DNA from 2 places in the Burkholderia singularis genome. Region 2 is predicted to be linked to the other one. Evidence: riboswitches for the same ligand, from Rfam matches in the RefSeq annotation. Region 2 holds a riboswitch; the other holds the start of a gene.
What was found. A riboswitch is a leader RNA that binds a small molecule or an ion and turns the genes downstream of it on or off. The one in region 2 is predicted to bind cobalamin.

Region 1 (5,047 bases), 790 kb from region 2:
TGCGGCGCGGCCGGCAGCGCGGCAAGCGCGGCCACCGCGAGCGCGGCGAGCGCGAACCCCGGCGACGCCGCGCCGCCCAGATCGCCCGACAGCCAGAACAGGATGCCGCGCAGCCGCTCCTGCGGCGCGATCGACAGCAACAGCGTGATGAGCGCGAACCATCCGGCGGAAATCACGACGCCCGTGAGCAGCAGGCGCGGCGATGCATCGCGCGGCTCGCCGCGCCACAGCTCCCGGCGCGCGAGCCCGAGCACGAACACGATCGACACCAGCGCGCCCGCGAACGACGCCGCATCGACGAGCCACCACGCGCCGCCCGCGATCATCGCGACGAGCGCGAACGCCGCCGCGCCGCCCGACACGCCGAGCACATACGGCTCGGCGAGCGGATTGCGCAACAGCACTTGCAGCAGCGCGCCCGCGAGCGCAAGCAGCGCGCCGCAGCCGAAGCCCGCAAGTGCGCGCGGCAGCCTCAGCGTGCGGACGATGTCGGCCGCGAGCGGTGCCTCGCCCGTGCGATGCGCGAGGGCCGCGAGCGCATCGGCGGGCGTCATCGGCACGCTGCCGAGCGTCAGCGACGCGACGAACACCGCGCCGGCGGCGGCCGCGAGCGCCGCCCAGATCGCCGCCGCGCGTCCCGCGCGCATGCCGGCGCCGCGCACGCCGCCCTTTCCGGCAAACGCTGCCATCAAGCCGCCTCCCGCGTGCCGCCCACGTCAGCGCTGCTGCCAGCCGAGCGTGACATAGGCGCCGCGGCGCGGCGTGTTGTACGCATACGCAAGCTCATAATCCTTATCGAGCAGATTGTCGATGCGCGCGCTCACGTACCACGATTTCGTGATGTCGTAGCGCGCGGACAAATTCACGATTCCATAGCCGCCGAGCCGGCTGCCGTAATCGGTGCGCGGCCCGCTGACCAGCCACTCGCCGCCGACCCGCCAGCCGCCCATCGTGCGATGCGCGGCGAACGACGCGAAGCGCCGCGCGCGCCGGTTCAGATCCTGATGCGCGATTTCGTCGACCGGATTCTGCACCGTCGCCGCAATCCGCAAGTCGGTCTTGCCGATCCGCCCCTGCCACGAGCCTTCGACGCCCTGCACCTTGGCGCGGCCGACGTTCTGCGCGACATAGAAAAACCCGCTCGCGCCCGGCCGGTAGTCGATCAAGTTCGTATAGCGGGTCTGAAACGCGGTGACGCGCACCACGCCGATCGCCTCCGATGCGTACTGCACGGCCGCGTCGACCGAGTGGCTGCGCTCGGGCTGAATCGACAGGTTACCCGAGTTGGGAAAGTACAGATCGTTGAAGCTGGGCGCGCGAAACGCGTCCGAGTAGCTCGCCGTCACCTTCCAGTGCTCGGTGACGTCCAATCCATAACCGAAATAGTAGCTGTTCGCGCCGCCGAAATCGGAATACTGGTCGCGCCGCAGATTCGCCTGGAACTGGCTCGCGCCCAGGCGGCCGGTATAGCCGAGCCAGCCGGAATTCACGTGGCGCGTGGGCGCCGCGTAGCTGTTCGAATCGAACGACTGATCGAGCCGTTCGTAGCCGGCCTGCAACGTGTGGCCGCGCGCGAGCGTGAAATCGTTCTGCCAGGTGTACTGACGGTTGTCGGTGTTGAAGTGATCGGTGTACGCGCCGTTCAACGCCGACTGGTTGCGATCCTTGCCGCTCGACACGTTGACGTGCGTCGTCCACCAGCCGGTGATTTTGCCGTTCGCGAATGCCGAGATCTGCTGAACCCGGCTGTACAGGTCGTTCAGATCGGTGGGCTTGCCGTATGCGTTGTCGTAGCTGTTGCGGCCGGCGGTGTCGAAGTACGTGACGCCCGCATCCCAGCCGCCGCCGAACCGATGCTTGAGCGACGCCGACACGCTCTCGCTCAAGTTGCCGTTCGCGTTCGGATTCGCCTGCGGCTTGCTCGCGGGATCGATCGCCGAGAAACCATCGGTCTTCGCGCGCGCAAGCGACACGCTGAACGTCGTGCTGCCGTCCTGATCGAGCCGCCCCGACACGCCCGCGTTCTGCGTCTGCGTGTGATAGCTGCCGTAGCCCGCGGAGAAATCGAAGCGCGGCGGATGATCGCCGCCGCGCTTCGTGAACACCTGCACGACGCCGCCGATCGCGCCCGACCCATACAGCGACGATACGTTGCCGTTCACGACCTCGACACGCTCGATCTGATCGAGCGGAATCCGGCCGATCTGCGCCTGGCCGAGGCTCGCCGAATCGACTCGCACGCCGTCGATCAGCACGAGCGACTGCGTCGGCTGCGCACCGCGCAGAAAGAGGCTCGCGCTCGCCCCCGGGCCGCCGTTGCGCACGATCTGCGCGCCCGGCGCGAGCGCGAGCAGGCCGGGCAGATCGGTCGCGCCGCTGTCGGCGATGTCCTGCGCATCGAAGCGGGTGGTTTGAGGAATGGTATCGGCAAGCTTCTGCGGACCGCGCTGCGCGGTGACGACGATCGGCTCGAGTTGCGTGCCGGCGTCGCCGGCGGCAGGCGCCGACGGCGCCGCGCCGGTTTGCGCGAACGACGCGCAAGGCAATCCGGACAAGGCGACGAGCGCCGCGCGGACGAATGAGGTTGACATCGAGACAAAAATCCAGTGGCGCTACGGCGCCTGCTTCCCCGCGGGCGCCGCGTCACGAAGACGGCCGCAAGCCGCCTCCCCGCCTCGGCCGGTATCCGGGCTGCGAAATCGCCGCCTCGCCTTCCCGCGCGATGCGCAGTGGCTTGCTGCGCACCGGCGGCCGGTCGGTCACGACCAGCCGCCGGTGCGCGAAGAGGACGGCTTGCATCGAATGCGATGCGCTTCGCTTACCGTTGCGGGGGCAGCGCAGGTTGGCTCGATCCTGGCGGACTTCGCGCCCTGCTTCCCGTTTAACCGCGCGTGAAACGCGCGAGCACCGAGGCGGCGCCAGTTTAGGAGCGCGGCCGGCCGTGCGTCAAGAAACACGGCGGCGCGCGACGCGCGCGCATCGCACATGAGGCGGCACGCGAAAGCATGCGCCGGCGTCGATGCGCCTGCGATAGTTCGCGGCAAGAAGCGCAGGTGTTACGTCTGGAAACGTTACAGATATCGGAATAACGGGTATTCCGCGCTAAAATGCTGGGTCTTTAGAGGACGCAGCAGATGCTCAACGAACTCGAAACCCTATCTCAAAACATTGGCCGTTTGATCGCGCTCAATCAGCGCTATCAAACGGAACGGCTCGCGCTCGAGGAGCAAGTCGCACAATTGCGAACGGAAATGAACACACTGCGCACCGATCTCGCGCAGTTGCGCGACGAGCGCAATGCGCTCGCGGCGGAGCGCGATTCGCTGTCGGCGAAAATCGACGACGCGCAAGTCAAGCTCAACGCGATCCTCGAAAAATTGCCGCGCACGAAAAGCGTGCCGGATACGGAAAACCAGCTTGATCTGCTTGCTGCGCAGGCGAACGACGAAAGCCCGCGTGAAGGCGACGACGGCACGGCGAGCCACGGAGAACATGCATGAGCACGAAGCAGATCGAAGTCTCGATTCTCGGCCAGACGTATCGGCTCGCCTGCTCGCCGGAAACGGAAGCGGCGCTGCTCGAAGCGGTCGCGCGCGTCGATACCGAAATGTCCAACATCCGCGCGAACAGCTCGGTGCGCGGCACCGACCGCATCGCGGTGATGGCCGCGCTGTCGCTCGCATCGGAGCTGCTGCGGCTGCAACAAAGCGTGCGACACGGCGAAGCGTTCCCCGCGGAAGAAATCCGGCGTACAATGCGCCAAATGAATGAACAGCTCGGTGCAGTGCTCACACAGCACGAGTTGCAGTAAGTTAAAGCAGTCCATTCGTTTCACCCGGTTCGAGCCATGCTTGGTCTATCCCGCTCAAGCAGCCGAACCCAAAAGTGATTCGAACCGTTTAGTCAGCTTCCCTGCCTGGTTCGCCAAGGTCATATATTCCTTGAACCAATGCCATGTGCACGGTTGCGGAAATTTGTAGCACGGGCGCGCGCGTCACTCTGTCTGATGTACCCGAAGTGCTGCTAACTGCGACCAATTCTGAACCTCAGGTTCAGGATGCCGGCCTAGCGGCCAAGGCGGGGGCCTATTCCACGGCATCGGGTTCGTCCCGGTGCCGTTTCCTTATCCGCAGCCTTTTCATTGCGTCGATTCGATCCGATCCATGCGCTATTGGCTGATGAAATCCGAACCGGACGAGGCGAGCATCGACGATCTCGCCGCCGCACCCGGACAAACGTTGCCGTGGACCGGCGTGCGCAACTATCAGGCGCGCAACTTCATGCGCGACGCGATGCAGATCGGCGACGGCGTGCTGTTCTACCATTCGAGCTGCCCGGAGCCCGGCATCGCGGGGCTCGCCGAGGTGTGCTCGACGCCTTACCCCGATCCCACGCAGTTCGACCCGCAAAGTCCGTACCACGATCCGAAGGCGGCGCCCGATGCGCCGCGCTGGGTGCTCGTCGACGTGCGCTTCGTGAAGAAGACGCCGCTCATTGCGCTTGGCACATTGCGCGAACATGACGCGCTCGCCGGCATGCGCGTGCTCGCGAAGGGCAACCGGCTGTCGATCACGCCCGTCACGCCAGACGAATGGCGCTTCATCACGAAGCGGCTGATGAAGTAATGCGGCATCTGCCGTCAAACAATGTCAGATACACACGCGGCAGCCGGAACCTCGCGACGCTTTCATCTGCCTAACGGACGCGCAACGGATGCGACGCCCACTATGCTTGTATCCGTTGCTCGATCATTCAGCGCGGCTTACATCCGCGCCCCGCATGCCAACGATGCATGCGTGTTCTCGCTCAAGGAGTCAATAATGACGAAAAAATCCGCTCTGACTGCCGCCGTCGCCCTCGCAGCGGCATTGCCCATCGCCATCGCGCTTGCGCCGTCCGCCGCACGCGCGCAAAGCATCGGCGTAATGCCGCCGCCGTCGGGCGTGCTGTCGCTGTCCGCGCAAGCAAGCGCCGACGTTCCGCAGGACGTCATCGACATCACGCTGTTCTATGAACAGCAAGCGAAAGATCCCGGCAACCTGACCAG
Region 2 (5,047 bases):
GTTCGCCGAGCGTGCAGATCACCGGGTTGGCCGCCGGCAGCCGCGCGCGCGTGATGCCCTCGGCGACCATCCGCGCGTCGCACAGGATCGGCGTGCCCGCCGCGAGCGCGGCGCGGCCGGCTGCGCCCGCATCGGCGGAAAATCGCAGATCGCGCACGATGTCGACCATGCCGCATGCATGGATCACGCGCACCGCGAGTTTTTCGAGTTCGGGCGGCACGCCCGAGAGATCGGCTTCGGCGCGGATCGTCGCGAACGATTCGCGGTAGATCGCATCGCCGTCGCGAAGGTAGTCAAGCATCAATGTCGTCCTCAATGGGCCGCGCGCGGCGCGCGAGCACGGCGGCGGCCTCGTCGATCGTCAGGTGGCGCGCGACGGCGGCGCCGAAGCCCGCCGCACCGTCGCGCCGATAAAGGTCGTAATGGCCGGCGGCGGTCGCGACGAGCGTATGCGCGGCCGCGCGCGGCATTGCGCACGAACGGGCGCAGCCGCTGACGTGAAGCTCGGCGGCAGCCGTGAGCCGGGCGGCGAGCGCGAGCGCGTCGGCTTTCGTATCGGCGTGCGCGCGTGCGCAGCCGCTCGCGCCCGCGCATGCGACGACATGCGCGAGCGGCACGCCCGCATCGCAAACGAAGCCGAGGGCGGCGAGCCGGGCAAGCGCGTCATGAGCGGCATCGCGCGCGACGCCCGCCAGCATCACGCCTTGCCATGGCGTGATGCGCAGCGTGCCGTCGCCGTGCGAATCGGCCAGCGCGGCGAGCGCGGCGAGGCGCGCGGCGTCGAGCCGGCCGAGCGGCGGTTGCCCGCCGACGAAGCAGCGCGCCGGATCGCGCTCGGGCTCGATGCCGAAGCGCCGGGCCGGCTCGGCGCGCACGCGGCGCCAGCCGGCGAGGCCGGGATCGCGGCGCAGCGCAAACGGCAGCCGTGCTTCGGCATGCGAAAGAAGCCGATCGACGGGTTGGAGCGCGCGCCAGTCTCGCATTCGCGTTGCACCGGCGGGCGCAAGCTCGATGAAACTCGTGATGAGCGCGTGCACGCATTCGACCGCTTGCTCCGGCGCGATGCTCGCAAGCGCGTGCTGTTGCGGCCCGATGCGCTCGCCGACGACGGGCGGGCAGCCGGCAAGGCCGAGGGCGAGCCGCGTGTGCCCGTGTGCGTCGTGCAGTGCGCACAGCCAGATGTCGTGCGGATGATCGAGCGCCGCCAGCCGCTCGCCGCCGTCGAGCAGCAGCGAGAATTTCGGCGACAGTGCCGCGCAGCACGGCTCGGTTTGCAGCATCGCGAGCAGCGGCGCGGCGAGCGCGGCGCTGTCGACGAGCGCGTGCGGATCGCGGCCGGCGGTCGGACTCAGCATCACATTGCGCACGCCGTCGCGCGCGCCGACGCAGGCCGCGCGCGATGCGTGCGGCAGGTCTTCGGTCAGCGGGCCGAGCCCGGCGTCGATCAGCGCGCGGCTGACGTCGGCGTCGCAACCGGGCTTTACGCCGCGCAATTGCAGGTTCGCGCGATTGGTCGCCTCGATCACGCCCGAGCCGAACGCATGCGCGACCGCCGCGATCGTGCGCGCCTGTGCGGCCGTGAGCGAGCCGCCCGCGAGCCGGATGCGGCACAGGCCGCCGTCGCGCGCGGCGACGATCCGCACGAGCCCCGGGCAGGCGCTGGCGCCGCGCGTCGCGTTTGGCACGTGTGCAATGGCGTCGGCATCGGCCGATAAAACCGTGGCGGTAGGATTCAACGGCGCTCCGGATAAGCGTCGCGCGACAGGCCGGACACAGCATGCATATGGCGCGCGCAACGCAGGCTGACGCATCGGTACACCCCGCCCGATGTCGGCTGGCACGAACGAAACGTCACCGGCAGGTCTCCTGGCTGGCAGGTCGTCATCCACAGTGCGGCCTTCCCGGTGACCGCGATGCGCGGCGCTGCCAGTGGCGTCAATCGGATGCGGACTCGCTGCTCACAGTTGCGGGGGCAGCCGCAGCGGCGCGGTGCGCTCTGCGTTCCCTGTTCGGCCCCGTGGGGCACCGGCGGACGGACACGGTATTATGCCTTTTTTCACGACGCCCGAATGCATTGTGCCGTGCGCGCGGGCGGAATCTGGACGATCGACTGGAACAAGATGGAGTACGACGGATGACCGCGTGGCTGACGGTGGTGGGAATCGGCGACGACGGATATGCGGGGCTTGGCGAGCGGGCGCGGCGCGCGCTTGCCGATGCGGCGGTGACGATCGGCGCCGAGCGTCACCTCGCGATGCTGCCCGCGTGGCTTGCCACCGAGCGTGAGCCGTGGCCGAGGCCGTTCGATGTTGCGCCGCTCGTTGCGCGCCGTCCCGCCCGCGTGTGCGTGCTCGCGAGTGGCGATCCGATGCTGTTCGGCGTCGGCGCGACGCTTGCGGGCAAGCTCGCGCCGCACGAATGGCAGGTGCTGCCCGCGCCGTCGTCGCTATCGCTCGCGGCCGCGCGCGTCGGCTGGGCGTTGCAGGACGTCGACGCCATATCGCTCGTCGGGCGTCCGCTCGCGACGCTGCATCGCTACCTTTATCCGGGCCGCCGCCTATTGGTGCTGAGCGCGGACGGCGCGACGCCCGCGGCGATCGCCGGCGCGCTCGTCGCGCGCGGCTTCGGGCCGAGTGCGATGAGCGTGCTCGAGCATCTGGGCGGGCCGCTCGAGCGGCGCGTCGATGCGCGCGCCGACGCATGGGGCGGCGCGCGCGCAGCCGCGCTCAATCTCGTCGCGATCGAATGCCGCGCGCATGCCGGCGCGCCGCGTCTCGCACTCACGCCCGGCTTGCCGGACGACGCTTATCTTCATGACGGCCAGCTCACCAAGCGCGAGTTGCGCGCGCTCGCGCTCGCGCGGCTCGCGCCCGCGCCGGGCGAACTGCTGTGGGATGTCGGCGCGGGCTGCGGGTCGATCGGCATCGAGTGGATGCGCGCGCACCCAAGCTGCCGCGCGATCGCGATCGAAGCGCATCCGGACCGGCAACGGCTGATCGAGCACAATCGCGATGCGCTCGGCGTGCCGGCTCTCGTGCTCGTCGCCGGCCGCGCGCCCGATGCGCTCGCGGGACTGCCGGCACCCGACGCCGTATTCGTCGGCGGCGGCGTGAGCCGCGCGGGCGTGCTCGATGCATGCTGGAGCGGCCTGAAGCCGGGAGGACGGTTGATCGCGCACGCGGTCACGCTGCAAGGCGAAGCGGCGCTCGTCGCGTGGCGCGAGCGGCACGGCGGCGCGCTGACGCGCGTATCGATCGCCCATGCGCAGCCGCTCGGCGGCTTCGATGCATGGCGGCAGGCGTTGCCGGTGACGCTGTACGACGGGCGCAAACCCTGTGAAGAATCGGGCGGCTTCCAGGCGCTCGAAGCGGTCAGCGAGGCACGCGCGGCGGCGGCTGGCGGGCGCCACGCGAATCAGGATCTGTCGACCGATTTAGACGATTCGAACGATTCCCCTGCGCATGGCCTGAACGGGCGGCCGCCGGCCGACTCGTGCGCGCGCGATGGGCGCGGCGATGCGCTTTCGGACGGATCGACAATGGAAGCGGTAACGTCGCCGGCGGGTATGCGTGCGATGGGCGTGCCGGCCCTCGGATCGGATACGCCGGGCCGCATGCCGCCGCGCATCGCGCCCGGATCTCCCCCCGCGGACGCCGCTGGCTCGCCCGAACCAGGCCCGTGCGCCGGTTCGCCGCCGGAGCGCGGATGATGCGCGACGAAACGCCCGAGCAGCCTGCGCCGCTGCGCTTCGGCTATACGACCGGCAGCTGCGCGACCGTGACATCGCTTGCGGCCGCGCGTCTGTTGCTCGCCGGACAACGCAGCGAGCTGGTCGAAATCGTGCTGCCGAAGGGCCAGCATGTGACGATGCGGCTCGAGTACTGCCGCATGCGCGCTGATGGCCACGCGGAAGCGGGCACCATCAAGGACGCGGGCGACGATCCCGACGTCACGCACGGCGCGCTGGTGTTCGCGCGCGTCGCGCTCGCCGGCGCGCCGGGCGTGCGCTTTCGCGCGGGGCCGGGCGTGGGCACCGTCACGCGCGCAGGGCTGTCGCTCGCGGTCGGCGAGCCGGCGATCAACCCGGTGCCGCGCCGGATGATCACCGAACATCTGAGCGCGCTTGCGGCCGAACACGGCTATGCGGGCGGCTTCGACGTGGCGATCGGCGTCGAGGGCGGCGAGGCGCTTGCGCAAAAGACGATGAATCCGCGCCTGGGAATCGTCGGCGGACTCTCGATTCTCGGCACGACGGGCATCGTGCGGCCGTTCTCGTGTTCCGCGTACATTGCGTCGATTCACCAGGGCATCGACGTCGCCCGGGCCAACGGCATGCACCACATCGCCGCATGCACCGGCAACGCGAGCGAGGACGCGGTGCGCGCGCGCTATGGCCTGCCCGATATCGCATTGATCGAGATGGGCGACTTCGCGGGGGCCGTGCTCAAGTATCTGCGCCGCGCGAGCGTCGCGCGGCTCACGCTGTGCGGCGGCTTCGGCAAGTTCAGCAAGCTTGCGGCCGGCCATCTCGATCTTCACAGCCGCCATTCCAGCATCGATATGCCCCAGCTTGCCCGATGGGCCGCCGATGCGGGCGCGAGCGCGGCGTTGCAGCAGGCGATCCGCGCGGCGAATACGAGCCAGCAGGCGCTCGCGCTCGCGCTCGCGGCGCGCGTGCCGCTTGGCGACATCGTCTGCGCGCACGCGCGCCGCGTGGCATGCGAGATCGTGCCGGCGTCGGTGGCCGTCGAGACACTCGCGATCGACCGCGAGGGCCGCATCGTCGGCGTTGCATCATGAGCGCGCGCCGTATCCTGATGCTCGGCGGAACGGGCGATGCGTTGCGCGCCGCACGCGCGCTCGGCTGGCAAGACGTGTACAGCCTCGCGGGCCTTGGCAAGGCGCCCGGCGATCTCGCCTGCCGCGTGCGCGTGGGCGGTTTCGGCGGGGCCGACGGTCTCGCGCGCTACCTGCGCGACGAGGCGATCGCACTCGTCGTCGACGCCACGCATCCATTCGCCGCGCGCATCAGCGCGAACGCGGCCGC

Region 1: another riboswitch for cobalamin. It lies ahead of AQ611_RS13980 (TonB-dependent receptor plug domain-containing protein); the one in region 2 lies ahead of cobG (precorrin-3B synthase).

The regions. Positions count from the first base shown of each region.
Region 1 is NZ_CP013448.1:3,163,617-3,168,663, forward strand. Features, by position in the region: gene AQ611_RS13975 (FecCD family ABC transporter permease) at 1-647, opposite strand, end outside; gene AQ611_RS13980 (TonB-dependent receptor plug domain-containing protein) at 717-2,591, opposite strand; cobalamin riboswitch at 2,661-2,927, opposite strand; gene AQ611_RS13985 (coiled-coil domain-containing protein) at 3,135-3,500, shown strand; gene AQ611_RS13990 (cell division protein ZapA) at 3,497-3,811, shown strand; RNA gene ssrS (6S RNA) at 3,907-4,088, shown strand; gene AQ611_RS14000 (EVE domain-containing protein) at 4,164-4,625, shown strand; gene AQ611_RS14005 (SIMPL domain-containing protein) at 4,821-5,047, shown strand, end outside.
Region 2 is NZ_CP013448.1:2,374,775-2,379,821, reverse strand. Features, by position in the region: gene AQ611_RS10575 (precorrin-8X methylmutase) at 1-301, opposite strand, end outside; gene cobG (precorrin-3B synthase) at 294-1,736, opposite strand; cobalamin riboswitch at 1,840-2,045, opposite strand; partial or broken gene cbiE (precorrin-6y C5,15-methyltransferase (decarboxylating) subunit CbiE) at 2,135-3,334, shown strand; gene AQ611_RS10560 (cobalt-precorrin-5B (C(1))-methyltransferase) at 3,706-4,800, shown strand; gene AQ611_RS10555 (cobalt-precorrin-6A reductase) at 4,797-5,047, shown strand, end outside.